Regions from separate parts of the Paraburkholderia sp. SIMBA_053 genome, predicted to be linked through region 1. Evidence: riboswitches for the same ligand, from Rfam matches in the RefSeq annotation. Region 1 holds a riboswitch; the other holds the start of a gene.
The links. Region 1 has a riboswitch for manganese ahead of SB753_RS21645 (sodium:calcium antiporter). Riboswitches for the same ligand answer to the same signal wherever they lie in the genome.
Positions count from the first base shown of each region.

Region 2: linked by a shared signal. The riboswitch ahead of SB753_RS13575 (TMEM165/GDT1 family protein) and the one ahead of SB753_RS21645 (sodium:calcium antiporter) in region 1 are both predicted to bind manganese.

Region 1 is NZ_JAWRXU010000007.1:129,535-137,162, reverse strand. Features, by position in the region: gene SB753_RS21670 (acyl-CoA reductase) at 1-154, opposite strand, end outside; gene SB753_RS21665 (acyl-protein synthetase) at 135-1,217, opposite strand; gene SB753_RS21660 (AMP-binding protein) at 1,196-2,599, opposite strand; gene SB753_RS21655 (acyl carrier protein) at 2,596-2,835, opposite strand; gene SB753_RS21650 (acetyltransferase) at 2,848-3,510, opposite strand; gene SB753_RS21645 (sodium:calcium antiporter) at 3,975-4,985, opposite strand; yybP-ykoY riboswitch at 5,076-5,255, opposite strand; tRNA gene SB753_RS21640 (tRNA-Arg) at 5,387-5,462, opposite strand; gene SB753_RS21635 (c-type cytochrome) at 5,756-6,664, shown strand; gene SB753_RS21630 (hypothetical protein) at 6,804-7,373, opposite strand; gene SB753_RS21625 (UvrD-helicase domain-containing protein) at 7,535-7,628, opposite strand, start outside.
Region 2 is NZ_JAWRXU010000003.1:339,211-346,838, reverse strand. Features, by position in the region: gene pepN (aminopeptidase N) at 1-174, opposite strand, end outside; gene SB753_RS13580 (DUF4136 domain-containing protein) at 430-1,140, shown strand; gene SB753_RS13575 (TMEM165/GDT1 family protein) at 1,222-1,794, opposite strand; yybP-ykoY riboswitch at 1,807-2,022, opposite strand; gene SB753_RS13570 (beta-ketoacyl synthase chain length factor) at 2,542-3,393, shown strand; gene SB753_RS13565 (lysophospholipid acyltransferase family protein) at 3,377-4,171, shown strand; gene SB753_RS13560 (phosphopantetheine-binding protein) at 4,146-4,445, shown strand; gene SB753_RS13555 (acyl carrier protein) at 4,449-4,700, shown strand; gene SB753_RS13550 (membrane protein) at 4,700-5,368, shown strand; gene SB753_RS13545 (AMP-binding protein) at 5,365-7,077, shown strand; gene SB753_RS13540 (glycosyltransferase family 2 protein) at 7,077-7,628, shown strand, end outside.

The DNA.
Region 1 (7,628 bases):
GCGTCTCGGCACGGGCCAGCAACGCGCGCGACAGATCGGCGAGAAACTCCACGCGTGCCGCGTCGAACACCGGCGCGGGCGCATTCGAGATCTCGTCCCGACGGCCGACCAGAATCGTGGTCTTGCCCTGAATCTCATCGGGAATACGTATCACTGCAACCTCTCGTCTCGGCGTTCTGAATCCGGCCGTGCACCTTGAAATAGGTGCCGTGGCGACCGCATGCGCAATCGTCGACACCGACAATCTCTCCTTGATCCTCGCTTAGCAGCGAGTGGCCCGGATAGCTGTGCGGAATAACCGACAACAACTGGATCAAGCCTGGCTTGCCCGGCGGCAGCGCGCTGAAATCGAGCGGATCGCGAATGATCACGTCCGACCACGACGACGCATGCAAATGCCCGTGCTCGCATTCGACGAAGATCGAACCGGTTTGCTCGACCATACCGTAGTAGTTGTGCACACGCGCAACACCGGCAACGTTTTGCAGGCGGCGCTTGAATTCATCGGCACTGACTGCCTTCGATTGAAGCTGCTTCCAGCCGCCGCCGTGAATCAGAATTCCGCGTTCGAGAGGCAGCGTCTCACCGCATGCTTCGAGCGCCTCAACGAGGTGCTGCCAGACGATGAACGTGAAGCCGAACAACAACACGGGCTGATCCCGGTGCTTGTCGAGGAAGCGCCGCGTCGCTTCGAGATTGAGGGACATGTCGTCGTTCAACGCATATTCGACGTCGCGCCCGAAAATCGAAAAGCCGAGAATGCCGGCAGTGCGCGCGGAAAAACGATAGCGGTCGGCGACCGTTGCGCGGCAGTCGATCACGAGCATCGGCAGACGCTTCGGCCCAATGAAGTCGCCGACGATGCGCGACAGCACTTTGACCTGAAGCGCCGACGTCTGCTTGTCGAGAAAGATCTGCGACACGTTCTGGCCGCTCGTGCCCGACGATGTCATCGTCTTGATGACTTCGCTTCTGGGCACGCTAAGCAATTGCTCGTGCTTGAAGAGCCGCACGGGCAGAAACGGAAGTTCTTCCAACGTGGCCGCTTCGCGCTTTGCGCCGAGCTTGTCGACAATCGCACGGTATTGCGGACAGCCTTCGTAGTGCAGGCGCGTGAGGCGCTGCAGTTCGTCCAGCAGGGCAGGCTCCTTGTCCGCCTTCGGCAGCGCGAACACCGGCCATTGCGGGACGTCGCTCAGGACAATTGGGTCAGACATTGATAGTCAACCTTTCCTGTGGGTAGGCGCGGCAGTTCCGGCAAGCGGCTCACGGCGACGACTGAAGGGTGAAGTCCAAGCGACTTCGCCATGGCGGTCCTGAATTCGTCTGCGACGAATTCAGGCTTGTCCACTACGTGAATGACCAGTTGCTCGTCGGTACCCTTTGCGGCGCAGGCGAAGCCTTTGTCGGCGGCGATCTGCTCGACCGCATCGAGCGAGATTCGCAGGCCCAGTATTTTCAGGAAGCGATGACGGCGCCCTTCGATGAAGAAACAGCCGTCTTCGTCGATCCGCGCGAGATCGCCGGTGCGCAGCGTGCCGCCGTTCAGATCGCCCAACGCGAGATCGGCGGCCTTTTGCGCATAGCCCATCGACACATTACCGCCCGCGTAGACGAGTTCGCCCACTTCGCCGGGCTCAGCGATCGTGCGTCCGTCGTCGCTCTCGAGCCACAGGCGGCCACCCGGAATCGCGCGGCCGATACTGCCCGCCTTATGCTCGATTTCTTCCGGGCTCAGATAGGCGATGCGCGCGGTCGCTTCCGTTTGACCGTACATCGAAAAGAAGCGAATACCCTTCGCGCGGCAGATTTCGCTGACCTGGCGAAGCTTCGCCGCGTCCATGCGACCGCCCGCCTGCGTCAATGTTCGTACCGACGGCATGTTGATTCGCGCCAGACGCAGCTTCAGCAAAATGTCGTAGCTATAGGGTACGCCCGCGAAACTCGTCACCCCGTGCTCGTTGATCTGCCGCCAGAACGCGGCGTCCATCAGCGAGCGGTCCGATACGACGAGCGACGCGCCCGCCAGCAAATGGCTGTTGATGACCGACAGACCATACGAGTAGTTGAACGGCAACGACGTGATCGCCCGCTCTTCGTGCGTGATGTGCAGATACTCGGCAATCGACGCCGCATTCGCACGCAAATTTGCGGCGCTCAGACGCACGAGCTTGGGCGAGCCGGTGGAGCCCGACGTCGTCATCAGCAACGCGAGGTCGGGGTGAAGGTCGACGCGTGCCGAATCGGCGCGGCGATACAAACCGTAGGCGCCTTCCTGATGAACCAGCGTGCCGTATTCCGCACCGGTCGAAGAGAAAATGTACGCCGGATCGTATGTGTCGATCAGGCGATTCAACTGCACCTGATCGAGCCCGCTGCTCAACAGGAGCGGCACAGTGCCGCTCGCGAGCGACGCGAGATAGCACAGCACCGTCGGCAGATCGTTGCCGCCGACGATAAAAAGCAGTTGCCTTGCAGGCAACGCGGTCGCGAGCCGGTCAACGGCCTGATGCAGTTCGGCATACGTGAGCGTGACACCGCTCTCCGTAATGAGCGCTGCGCGTTCAGGATATTGCCGGCTAACGAACCCGGAGTTCATAGCTCTACGCCGTACTTCTTGAGCTTGTCGACGCCGATGGTGTACGAGCCGAATTCGATGATGTCGTCGGTCTCCATCATGATGCCGAAGGTGTCCTCGAGCGCCGCGATCATGCCCATGTGGCCGACCGAGTCCCACGCCGGCACGCATTGATAGACGAAAGCTTCGTTCAGCGCGTCGCGCGGAACGGCGAAGCTGTCCATGAACACCTGATCGTATTTATCTCTGTTCGTCATTTATTGCCAATCTCACTTGAAGACCTTGCGGTCGGTATTAGGACGGGCAACGCGCGCGGGGTTGCCCAGGGCGATCACGTCGTCGGGAATGTCGGAGTACACGACCGATCCCATGCCGACGATTGAATTCGAGCCGATGCGCACGCCCTCCTTGATCAACGCGCCCATGCCGAGGTAGCTGTTCGCGCCGATCACGCACGCGCCGCCGATGTTGACCATCGACGAGACGACGGTGTTTTCGCCGACGTGTACGTCATGGCCGACGATCGACATGGTGTTCACGCAAACATTGCGGCCAAGTTGCGCGTCGCTGGAAATGGAGCACAGCGGCGTGACCAGGAGACCTTCGCCGAGCGATGCGGTGTCGGCGACGAGCGAGCTGACGTCGATCACCTGGCCCAGGCGGGCGCCGGCTTCGCGCAGCTTATTGCCGAGCTTTTCGCGGCCTGCCGGCTCGCCCACGGCGATCACGAACTCGGCCTGGTCGAGATGTCCGGCGACTTCCGCGTCGTTGAAGCGCAATACCTGGGTGCCGTAGAACGTGCGCTCTTGGCGGATGTCGTCGACGAAGCAGATCTGCTCCCAGCGCCGGCTCACCGCGTTCTGGCGGCGCGCGACGTCCATCACTTCTTTGCCGAAGCCGCCGGCGCCGTACACGAAAAGTCTCAGAGTCACGATTTTGAATCACCCGAACATGAATGCCGGCGTCTCGGCCCGTATGGCGGTTGATGCGGCGAGCCGCTCAAGACCAGACAGATGGGCACCGAGGCCAATGGAACATGGTCGAAATTATGCCGTTGCACCCTCGTTCGCGATTCCAAGAGTTAGCACTGGAAAAGCCTTTAAATCGATGCATTGCGGGACGCTTGAGGCGCGGGGCAGAGGGCTGGGCGGGGGGTGCTCGGCGGCGCGGCGTGGGCGCCGAGGGTTGCGTGAGCTTAGGGCTGCGTGGGCTTGGCGGGCTGCGCGCAGCGGCCCGCCCGGGCTGTGTGAGACAGCCGACAGCTGTAGTGGCCCTTCTGGTCGCACGCTGCGGCGCAGATTGCCCGCATTGTGTAAATCACCCGGCGAGGTGCCCGAAACGCCTACAGCGCCGTGGGAATCTGCCGGGCTACGTGAGACATGCGCCTGCGCAACGCCTAGCGGCTCAGCGTAATCGCCAGATAAGCCACATAAAGCGCACCGCACACGAGCAGCGCCCACACCGGCGCGCCGCGCTCCCGCGCGTTGACGCGCAGCCACGCCGCCGCGGCTAGCGTGATGACGATGCCCGTGACAACCTCGATTCGCGGCGTCCACGGCGTCAGAAGGATGCCGATCGCCGGCAGCAACGTGCCTTGAAACACCATTGCACCGGTGATGTTGCCGAACGCCAGCGTGTCCTTGCCGCGGCGAATCCACAGAATGCTGTTCACCTTCTCCGGCAGTTCGGTAGCGATCGGGATGATCAGCAGGGAGAGCAGCAGCGGCGAGACGCCGAACGCCTCGGACACGCCCCGAACGCCATGGATGAAACCTTCGGCGCCCCACACCAGCAAGGCGACGGCGAGCACGAGCTGGACGGCGATCGTCGCCAGGTTGGTCGACACGCCGAGGCGCGCGAGCATCATCTTGCCCGGCGCCTCCGTGCCGTGACCCGCATCCACGAGACTGTTCGACGCGCGGAAAGTCGCCACCACATAAGCGACGTAGACGCCCACGAGTGCAATGCTGAACAGCGCGCGGACGATTCTTTGCTCGTGCGGCACATACATGGCCGCCGCCGCCAGCAGGAACGCGAAAAGGAAATAGTTGAGGTCGCGCGTGAAACCCGAGCGTTCGGGTGCGACGCGTCCGCCGATGCCGCGTGAACGCAGGACCGCGAGCGTCATGAGGAAGGTGGACAGCGTGGAAAGCATCAGCGGCGCGCCGAGGATGGCGCCGACACCGATTTCCTCATTGACGGCATGATCAGCCGTGCCGCCGATGATTGCGATCAGCGGCACCAAGGTCTCCGGCAACGCAGTGCCGACCGCCGCAAACAGCGAGCCGGTGACGCCTTCCGAGATTTTGAGGCGCTCGCCGAGATGTTCGAGCGCGTTGGTGAAAAGCTCGGCCGCCACCAGAATGACGACCAGCATGACGGCCAGTTCGATGATAAGACCGGTCATGCACGGCTCCCGTCGACGGGAAACGCGCGGCGCGGCGCATGGTGCAGGAGGAAATTGGGTAGGGGACAACGTGATTTCACAGCGGCTCCGCGGTCGGACGTTAGACGAACCAATGACGCACCGCCACCCGTCCGACCAGAACGAAGCAGTGCGCCAATGGTCTCGCCAAACCGACCCGGTCGAACGCGCCATGACCCGTCAGGTCAAGTATGTTGACGCGCTCTCCTTCATGCGATGCGTGAAGGAAGGCTACTCCCCAGTGACCGGGGGATTCTAGCGGGAGTGAGCGCAGCGGACAAGCCTGGGGATGAGGCGCCGAATGGCGCGGCATTGAGGGCGCGGGAAATAAAAAAGGGCTTAGGCGTTGTTTGCCTAAACCCTTGATTCCGAGCCAATGTTATTGGCGCGCCCGGCTGGGATCGAACCAGCAACCCCTGCCTTCGGAGGGCAGTACTCTATCCATTGAGCTACGGGCGCTTTGACACAAGAAACGCGAAAGCGCGGCAAACTGAGCGGATGCGGCGCCAAAGCAAGACCGAAAGGATACCCGGTTTCCGCCATACCGTCCACCGGACGGCCTTCGGGCCCGTCTCCCGTGGTTTCGCGCACCTTTGCAGGACTTCGCGCGATGCGGGTAAACGCCTGCTGAACAGCACGCCGCGGCCCTCGCCGCCGCAGAAAGCTTGCGTCTATAATCGTCCGTGGCCGATCAAGAACAAGAAGTTGCCGTCGCGCTGTACCGCTCACATACCCACGGAGACGAGACAAGCATGAGCGAAGCACCACACGGAGCCCCGATCAAAACCCCAGGACAGCTCATCGCCGCGGTCATCGCTGGGTTTGCTGTGCCGATCATCATCATCGTTCTGCTGGCCTATTACGTCGACAATTCGACGCGCACGGGCGCCGGCACCGACAGTCTCTCCCAAGCCGAGGTCAGTGCCCGCATCAAGCCTATCGCTCAGGTCGACATTCGCGACGCCAACGCGCCGCGCGTCTACAAGACCGGCGAAGAAGTCTACAAGGCGGTGTGCTCGACCTGTCACGCGTCCGGCGCGGCAGGCGCACCGAAGTTCACCAATACTGCCGACTGGGCACCACGCATCTCCCAAGGCTTCGACACGCTGCTGCATACGGCGCTCGCCGGTAAAGGCGCCATGCCGCCGCGCGGCGGCACGAGCCCGGACGATTACAGCGACTTCGAAATCGCCCGCGCGGTGGCCTACATGGCGAACAATTCGGGCGCGAGCTTCGCTGAACCGGCGCAACCGGCATCGGGCGCAGCGGCCGCTTCTGTCGCGGCGGGCGCTTCTGGTGCAACGGCTGCCGCCGGCGCTTCCGACGCGGGCGCGGCACAAGCCGCCGCCGCGGTGGCGGCAATGGCGAGCGTCCCGCAAGCCGCAGCGCCCGCGTCCGGCGCCACGCAAAGCGCGGATGCATCGCAAGCGGGCAAGGCCCTGTACCAGCAGGTGTGTCAGGCATGTCACGCTGCCGGCGTGCTCAACGCGCCCAAGTTCGGGGACAAGGAAGCGTGGGCAGCGCGCCTGAAAGAGCCGATGGACACCGTCTACAACTATGCGCTGCACGGCAAGGGCGCGATGCCGCCCAAAGGCGGCTCGAACGCCTCGGACGCCGACGTAAAGGCCGCCGTCGACTACATGGTCAGTGCCGCGAAGTGACGGGAAGTAACACGAAGTAGCGTGCATTAGTCGCGCGCAAAGACAATTGCGCGCCGCTTGCCCGACAACTCAATCCCTGCACCGCAACCACGCGGGCAGGGATTTTTTATGCTCGACGGATTCTTGCGCGCGTGGCGCCTTATCGCTCGCCGACGGGACGAGCGAAGGCATCGACAAACGAGAGCGCCGGCGTCCTGCGCGCAAGCTCGGTGAAACGCGCGTGCAATTCCGCCGGCGCAAGCCACGGATAACTCAAGCCTTCCTGCAACGCGTCGAGCAACGCGCCATCCGCATCGTGCACGACGTCCATGCGTGCGATGTGAATATGAAAGCGGCTGACAGCGGGCGTCTTATCGAAAGTCCAGCGGTAGACGCCGTGGCCCACGCGCAATGCGCCGGCCGCGGGTTCACGCATCAGCACAAGCCACGGCCGCGCATCGATCACACCGTCGCGCACCTTCAGCGAGTCGCACAAGTAATACGTGCGGCACCGCGTGTATGTCGCGCCGAAGTCGGTGACGAGTGTCTTCGTGATCGCGTCTATGCCGACCGTGCGCGCGGGGAAGGTGATTGTCGACGTTGCAAGAGAAATGGTGAGCTCGGCGTCGGGAGCGAAAGCATCCGGCATGCGTTGCGCGCGCGTGTTGTCTTTCGCGTCGATGTAGGCTTCGAGGGCGCGGGTGTATGGCGCGAGCGTCGGCGAGGTCATGCGGCGGTCTCCAGTTGGCATGCTCGAAGGTGCGCAAAGATACGCGAAGGTACATGACCGTGCGACCGACCAGCCGCGCCACTGTAGCGCGCCTTTCTACGAAAACCGGTGAAGCACCTGAGGTCAGCGGGGTCTTGCCACGCACGCGCTAACCACGGCATTCAAGGCTTCTGCAGCAGCGCCTTGAGACTCGCGAGCCGGTCTTTCGGCGACATCGGCGCCTCTTCGGGCGTCGGCGGCGGCGCGTCGTCCAGC
Region 2 (7,628 bases), on a different contig from region 1:
TAGCTCGAGATGCGCGGCGCGCGACGCGTCCGGATTGCGGCGCACGCGCATTGTGTTCTTCACGACCGTGCGTTCCGGCAGCAGGTCGAATTCGAGTGCGACGGTGTCGATCAGGAAAGCGGGCGGCGCATAATCGGCGCGGCGGATCACATTGGGCGTTGCGGTATCGGCCATGGCGTTCTGTAGTGATGGGACTCGAGCGGCCGGCGCACAAGGCGTGTGAGCCGGGCTTGTCGAGCCATTGTACAAAGCCTCGGCGAATCGTGCGGAGCGAACTTTCGACCGTTCCCAACGCGCCGCAAAGCCGGCGCGCGACCGGCCGTCCAGACAAACACAGGCCCACGCGGCGGGGCCCGGAACGTGAGGCCTGGCCTACGGTCTACGTACAATACGAACCCGAGCCGACCCAAACGCTTCACGAGGTAGACCATGAAAACGAATCGATGGACGCGCCGCGCCATGCTGCTGCTGGCGGCGCTGACCGTGCTGCTGTCCGGCTGCACGACTTATGTGACGACGCAAGTCACCGCGTTCTCCGACTGGAGCGGCGGCGACGCGACGCGCACCTACGCGTTCATGCGCGAACCCGATCAGCGGAACAATCTCGAACTGACCACGTATGAGCACATCGTCGCCAATGAACTGGCCACGCACGCGTTTCGCCAGGTGGACGGCGCGCAGGCGCGCTATCTGGTCGGACTCTCGTATGGAATTCGTTCGGACGTGGTGACAGTGGCCGAGCCGGTCTATTACAACCCGTGGCCGGCGCCTTACTGGGGGTGGGGGCGTCCGTACGATCCGTGGGGGCCGTGGGGACCGTTTCCCGCCGGATACGTGAACCAGAGCTATCCGATCTTCACGCATCTGCTCGGTGTTCGGATCACGGAGCGCGCGACCGGCAAGGAGGTCTACAACGTGACCGCGCGCAATTCGGGCGGCGAGTCGTCGCTGGTGAGGGCCATGCCGTATCTCGCTCGCAGCGCGCTCGCAGACTTCCCGCTCGGCAATGGTGTTGTGCGTACGGTCAAGATTCCGCTAGGCACCGGCGCAGGCGCTCCGAACGAAACGCCTGTGCCCGCCGCTGCCCCGGCATCGGCAATGGCGCCCGCGCCCGCGTCCGGCGCGAAAGCCGCGCAGTGACGGAGCGGTGACGGAGCAGTGACAGGGCGGTGACGCGCGGCGGCGCGCAATCCGGCTGGCGCCCGGATCGCGCGGTTCGCTTCAGATTCCTGCGCCGAACAGCGCCATTGTCCCGAGAACGACGAACAGCACGGCGGCGATGCCATGCACGACGCCGGTCGGCAGACGGTGAGCGAAACGGTCGCCGAGCAGGATCGCCGGCACGTTGGCGATCATCATGCCGAGCGTGGTGCCGGCCACCACGCCGAAGAAATCGTGAAACCGCGCGGCCAGCGCCACCGTCGCGATCTGCGTCTTGTCGCCCATCTCCGCCAGGAAAAATGCCACGACAGTTGCGCCGAAGACGCCGAGGTGGGTGCGGTTCGTGTTGGCCTCGTCATCGGCTAGCTTGTCGGGCACGAGAATCCACAAACCCATGCCGATGAACGAAATAGCCAGCGCCCAGCGCATCACGGTCGGCGTGAGCAGCGAGCCGAGCCACGCGCCAAGTGCGCCCGCGCCCGCGTGATTGACGAGTGTCGCCGCCAGCACGCCCAGAATAATTGGCACTGGCTTCCGATAACGCGCGGCAAGCACGAGCGACAGCAATTGCGTCTTGTCGCCGATCTCGGCGAGCGCGACCGCTCCGGTCGAAATGAGAAAAGCGTGGATCACGTTGTTTTGAATTCCTGGGCCGAGATTGAACGAGCGACGACCCACGACACGCCGGGCCCAATTGCGGCAGGGTGTGGGTCATCGGTCTCGCCAGGCCTGAGGCTGCGGCTGCCATGGCCGTAACGGCCAAGTCTGTTGACAGGCGCCCCCGCGAGTTCGCGTTCCACGAGCCCGGCCTGCTTGCCGGACGAACGCGCTGCGGGGCGGCTACTCCCCAATGAGGGGCGGATTATAGCAGGCGTGGCATGACGGCCGCAGCGCCGACCCTTGCATCGGCCGGCAAAACGAATGTATTGAAGTGCAACAGCCTTCGCAGAAAGTTTATTGAAAGTTTCAAGCTGCTTTCAACGTAAGCCGCGTTGCGCAACACTGCAATCCGACAGGAAAACACACCGCCATAGGTAGATTCCCAAGCGTCCCTTGAAACGTCCGCGAAATCTAATATCGCCTGAACGGCACCGTGGCAATCGCGACACGGATACAGATGGATACGTCTTTTTTGGCTGATTTAAACGAAAATCTTCAGTATGATTCCGGCCACTGCGGGAGCCGGAGCCAATTTATAAGGTCGATTGTCAGAGGCACCTAAATAATCCGGCCGATGTGCCGTTAATTTCGGTGAACCTACAAAAAGACTGATCGACCCGCGGCTGGAGTTGCCGGTCCGCGCGGCGCGCATACGCTATGAAGGCTGCGTGTTCCGTCAGGCGCTTCAACCTCTCCCTGCTTCTACGCGCGAACACCGATATGCCCGATCCGCACTGGACCATTCCGGTCGCTCGCTGGTCTAGCTGGCCTGCCGCCGCTTCTGCCGCACCCGACATCGGCTTTATCGAGCCGATCGTGCGGCGGCGTCTCAGCACTCTGTCCAGAGTCGCGCTGAAGGTTGCGCACGATTGTGTCGGCGCCGACGAGGCCCGCGTCGTGTTCGCCTCGCGGCACGGAGAATTGCGCCGCACTACCGACATCCTCCGCGCGATCAGTTCCGGCGAGCCCGTCTCGCCGACCGCCTTCAGCCTCTCGGTGCTCAACGCCATGACGGGCGTGTTCGGCATTGCGCGCGGCGACCGCTCGGCGGCGAGCGCGATCTCCGCCGGGCCCGAAACGCTCGGCTATGCGCTCCTCGAAGCCTATGCGCAATTCGCGACGCAGCCTGCGTCGCCGGTATTGCTCGTCTACGCGGACGAGCCCGCAGATCCCGCATACGGCACCATTGAAGACGAAGTCCAAGGCGGCGCGATCGCTATTCTGCTGAGCAGCGAAGGCGCATTGGGCCACCTCGTGTGCGCGCGATCCTCGGTTGTCGCCCGGGACACCGCGCGCGCAGTCGGCCAGCGCGACCCCGGCCCGACGGCCGCAACTGCAGCATCGGCTAGAAGCACAGCGGCCGTTGCAGCCGCTGAAAAATGCGTAGCGCTGGGCCACAGCGCGGCAACAGGTGCAACTGGCGCGGCGCAACCGCCCGATACCGCCGAAGCGGAAACGCGCTTCGCCACGCAAAGCCAGGCGCTGCTGCACTGTCTCGAAACCGGCAAGCCGGCGGCCTGGCAGGGCGCCGGCGCTCTCTGGCATTGGGGATGGCATGACTGCGCGGCTTGATTACGCCTGGCGACTCTTCGCCACCGGCATGGCGTTCGTCGTGTTCGGCATTTGCGGCGTGCTATTTTCTGTGCTCGTGTTTCCGCTCGCGTGGCTGTGGCCGCATCGCGCGTCGCGACAGTTTGCGGTGACGGGCGTGATCCACTGGTTCTTCCGCGCGCTTGTCGCCGTACTGCAGCGCATCGGCGTGATGGAGCTCGAAGTCTCGGGCGTGGATGCGTTGCGTGCACGCACGCCGTCCATCGTGGTCGCGAATCACCCCACGTATCTCGACGTGATGGTGCTGCTCTCGCTCACGCCGCATGCATGCTGCGTCGTGAAAAACGCGCACTGGAGCAATCCGTGTTTCTGGGGCATCGTGCGCTCGGCGGAATATGTCAGCAATGTCGATCCCGCCGAACTGGTCGAGGCCGGCGCGAGGCAGCTGGCCGCGGGCTATACGATGATCATATTTCCGGAAGGCACGCGCAGCCCCGCGCCGAACCGGTTGCATGCGTTTTCGCGCGGTTTCGCGCATATGGCGTTGAAGGTCGGCGCGCCGATCGTGCCTGTGCTGATGGATTGCGATCCGCCCGCGTTCACGAAGCAGATGCGCTGGTACCACGTGCCCGCGCGAGCGTTCCGCATGCGCGTGAACGTGCTGGAACCATTGGGCGTGGACCAGCTCAAGGCAGACGACACCACACCGGCTCTCGCTGCGCGCAGCGTGACGAGTGCCGTCGAAGCACACATTACTCAGCACCTGTTCGATTATGGATTCTTTAAAACTGGAAATTAAGCAGCTCCTCATCGAAGCACTCGATCTGGAAGACCTGAGTCCCGCCGATATCGACGACGACGCGCCGTTGTTCGATACCGACGGCATCGGTCTCGATTCGATCGACGCGCTCGAAATCGGCATCGTGCTGCGCAAACAATACCAATTGACCATTGCGGCAAACGACGAACGCACGCGCGAACACTTCCGCTCGATCAGCACGCTGGCCGCGCTGGTCGAGAGTCAGCGCGAAGCGGCGCACGCTGCGAACGAAACCAACAGAAAAGGGGAATAAATCGTGTCCGAGGCAGAGATTCTTGAACGCATCCGCGCCATCTTCAAAGAGAACTTCGCAATCGAGCCCGAGCGCGTGACGCCCGACGCCCATCTGTTCGAAGACCTCGATCTGGATAGCATCGACGCCGTCGATCTCGCGATCAAGCTGCAGGAAATGACCGGCCGCCGAATCAAGCCGGAAGAGTTCAAGTCGGTGCGCACGGTCGGCGACGTGATCGGCGCTGTCGAATCCCTGCTGGCGGCCCAAGGCTGATGCCGGCAGTGCGCTCGGGAACGCCGGCGGCTGCGACTGAAGCGCCTGCTTCCGGCGCCTCGTCCACCGGCGGGCGTCATTGGGTCAAGGCAGTCGTGCAAGTGCTGGTGAAGCTCGCCTATCCGGCGTTGATCCTGTGCGCGTGGCGGTGGGACACGCCGCGTTATGTCGGCTGCATGCTGTTCGCGATCCTGTGGTTGCAGCGCTGGGCCGGCAGCGGCCCGGTCGCGACATCGCTGCGCCGCCTCTCCGCAATCGACTGGACGGTGGTCGGCTTGCTGAGCTGCGCGTCGGCGGCAATCGTGTGGACCAACAGCGAGCTGTTGTTGCGCCTGTATCCATCGCTCGTCAATCTCGGACTGCTGATCGCGTTCGGCGCGACGCTCGTGCACGGGCCGTCGATGATCGAAAAGTTCGCGCGCCTCGGCAACCCCGATCTGCCACCGGGCGCAGTGCGCCATACGCGGCGCGTTACTCAGGTGTGGTGTGTGTTTTTTCTGCTGAACGGTGCTTTCTCCGCTTATACCGCGCTCTACTGGAGCCGCGCGAGCTGGTCGCTCTATAACGGCGCGATTGCTTACGTGCTGATCGGTGTTTTGCTGATCGCCGAGGTCATATGGCGCTACCTCGTGGTGCTGCCGCGCGCAGCACGTTCGGAGGCGGCATGATCGCGTTGCACGACCTGTTGTCGACTCCGTTGAGTACAGCGGCTGCCGCTACGCCCGTATGCCGCGATCGCGGTTTGCTGCTCGATCGCGCCGCGTTTCGCGCGCGCGTTGCGACGCTGCGGGCGGCGGTGCAATCGCAGGCCGCGCAACGCTACGCATTGTGTATCGACGATCCCTTCGATTTCGCCTGCGCCTTATTTGCGCTGTTCGCATGCGGCAAGGAGCCGGTGATTCCTGCGAACGCGACGCCCGGCTATCTCGCCGACCTCGCCGATGCTTACGACGTCGTGCTCACCGACGCCACGCTGGCGCCGCATGTGCAAGCCGCCGCCGACGACGACGCCGCTCAAGCTCTGGGCACACATATCGACCCGCAAGCACCGCTTACGCTCTATACGTCGGGGAGCAGCGGCCGTCCCAAGCCGATTCGCAAAACGCTCGCGCAGTTCAACGCCGAGGTGCATACGCTCGAAAAGCAGTGGGGTGCGCTGGTCGGCGACGCGACGATGCTTGCGAGCGTCCCGCATCATCACATCTACGGTCTGCTGTTTCGCGTGATGTGGCCGCTGGCCGCCGGCCGCGCATTCGACCGTGAGATCAGCATCGAACCGCTGCATCTGCAAGCGCAACTCGCGCAGTGCGGCGCGGCGGTGATCGTGTCGACGCCCGCGCAGTTATCGCGCTGGCCTGCGCTGCCTGGCTTCGCCGGATTGACGCCCGCACCGCGCGCTTTTTTCTCGTCGGGCGGTCCGCTCGCGCTCGAAGCCGCGCACGAATATGCGGCGGCTTACGGCGCCGCGCCGCTCGAAATCTATGGCAGCACTGAGACCGGTGGCATTGCGTGGCGCCGCCAGGATCAGACGGATGCATGGCAACCGGTGACCGGCATCGAAGTGCGCCGCGACGAAGACGGTGCGCTCAGCGTGCGCTCACCGCATCTGGACCACGACGGCTGGCATCGCACCGACGACCGGATCGCATTCGACGAGCAAGGCCGCTTCCGCTTGCAAGGCCGCCTGGATCGCGTGATGAAGCTCGATGGCAAGCGCGTGTCGCTGCCGGAACTTGAAGCGCGCTTGGCGCTGCATCCATATGTCACGCAAGCGGCAATCGTGCCGCTCGAGGGCGGCGTGCGTGAGCGCGTCGGCGCTGTCGTCGCGTTGACCGAAGCAGGTAATAAAGCATTGCGCGACGAAGGCCGCGTGCTGCTCGCGAAAACCTTGCGCCGACATCTCGCCGATTATTTCGACGTCGTCGTGTTGCCGCGTCACTGGCGCTTTCGTCTTGCGTTGCCGTTCGACGCACGCGGCAAGCTGCCGGTCTCGGCGGTCGCGGCGACGTTCGAGCCGCGCGCCGAAGGCGTCGAAGTGCTGGCTGAAGCGCGCGGTGGCGACACCGAAGAGACACTGCATTTCGAGTTGCGCGTGCCCGCCACGCTCACCCATTTCGCCGGCCACTTTCCGGGCTTGCCGATTCTGCCGGGCGTTGTACAGATCGATTGGGCGATGCGGCTTGCAGCCGAGCAACTGCCTTGCGTGCGCGGTTTTACGTCGATCGATCGATTGAAGTTCATGGCGCCGGTTGGGCCGGGCGCGGTGCTCAAGCTCACGCTCGCGCACGATCCCGCACGTCAGCGCGTGCAGTTCGCGTACCGGGCGAACGAGCGCGAATGTGCGTCGGGCGTGATCGTTTACCGGGCGGACGCATGATGAATTTTGCTCCCTGCATCGTGATCCCGATCTACAACCACAAAGACGCAATTGGTGCGACCGTCGCGCATCTCGCGGTGCACGGCTTGCCGATTTTTGTCGTCGACGACGGCAGCGACGAGGCCACGCAGCAGGTGCTCGCAGAACTCGCGAGCGAGTACGCGGCGCAGCTCACGTTACTGCGCCTGCCCGTCAACGGCGGCAAAGGCGCGGCGGTGATGGCGGGGTTGCGCGCCGCGCGCGACGCCCACTACACGCACGCGTTGCAGATCGACGCCGACGGCCAGCACGACGCCACCGACGTGCCGCGCTTCATCGAAGCGGCGCGCGTCGAACCGGGTGCGGTGATTCTCGGCCGTCCCGTCTACGACGAGAGCGTGCCGAAAGCGCGTCTCTACGGCCGTTATCTGACGCATGTCTGGGTGTGGATCGAAACGCTTTCGCTGACCATTCGCGATTCCATGTGCGGCTTTCGCCTGTATCCGCTTGCGCTGGCTTGCGATCTGATCGACAGCGTGCAGTTGCCCACGCGGATGGACTTCGACATCGAA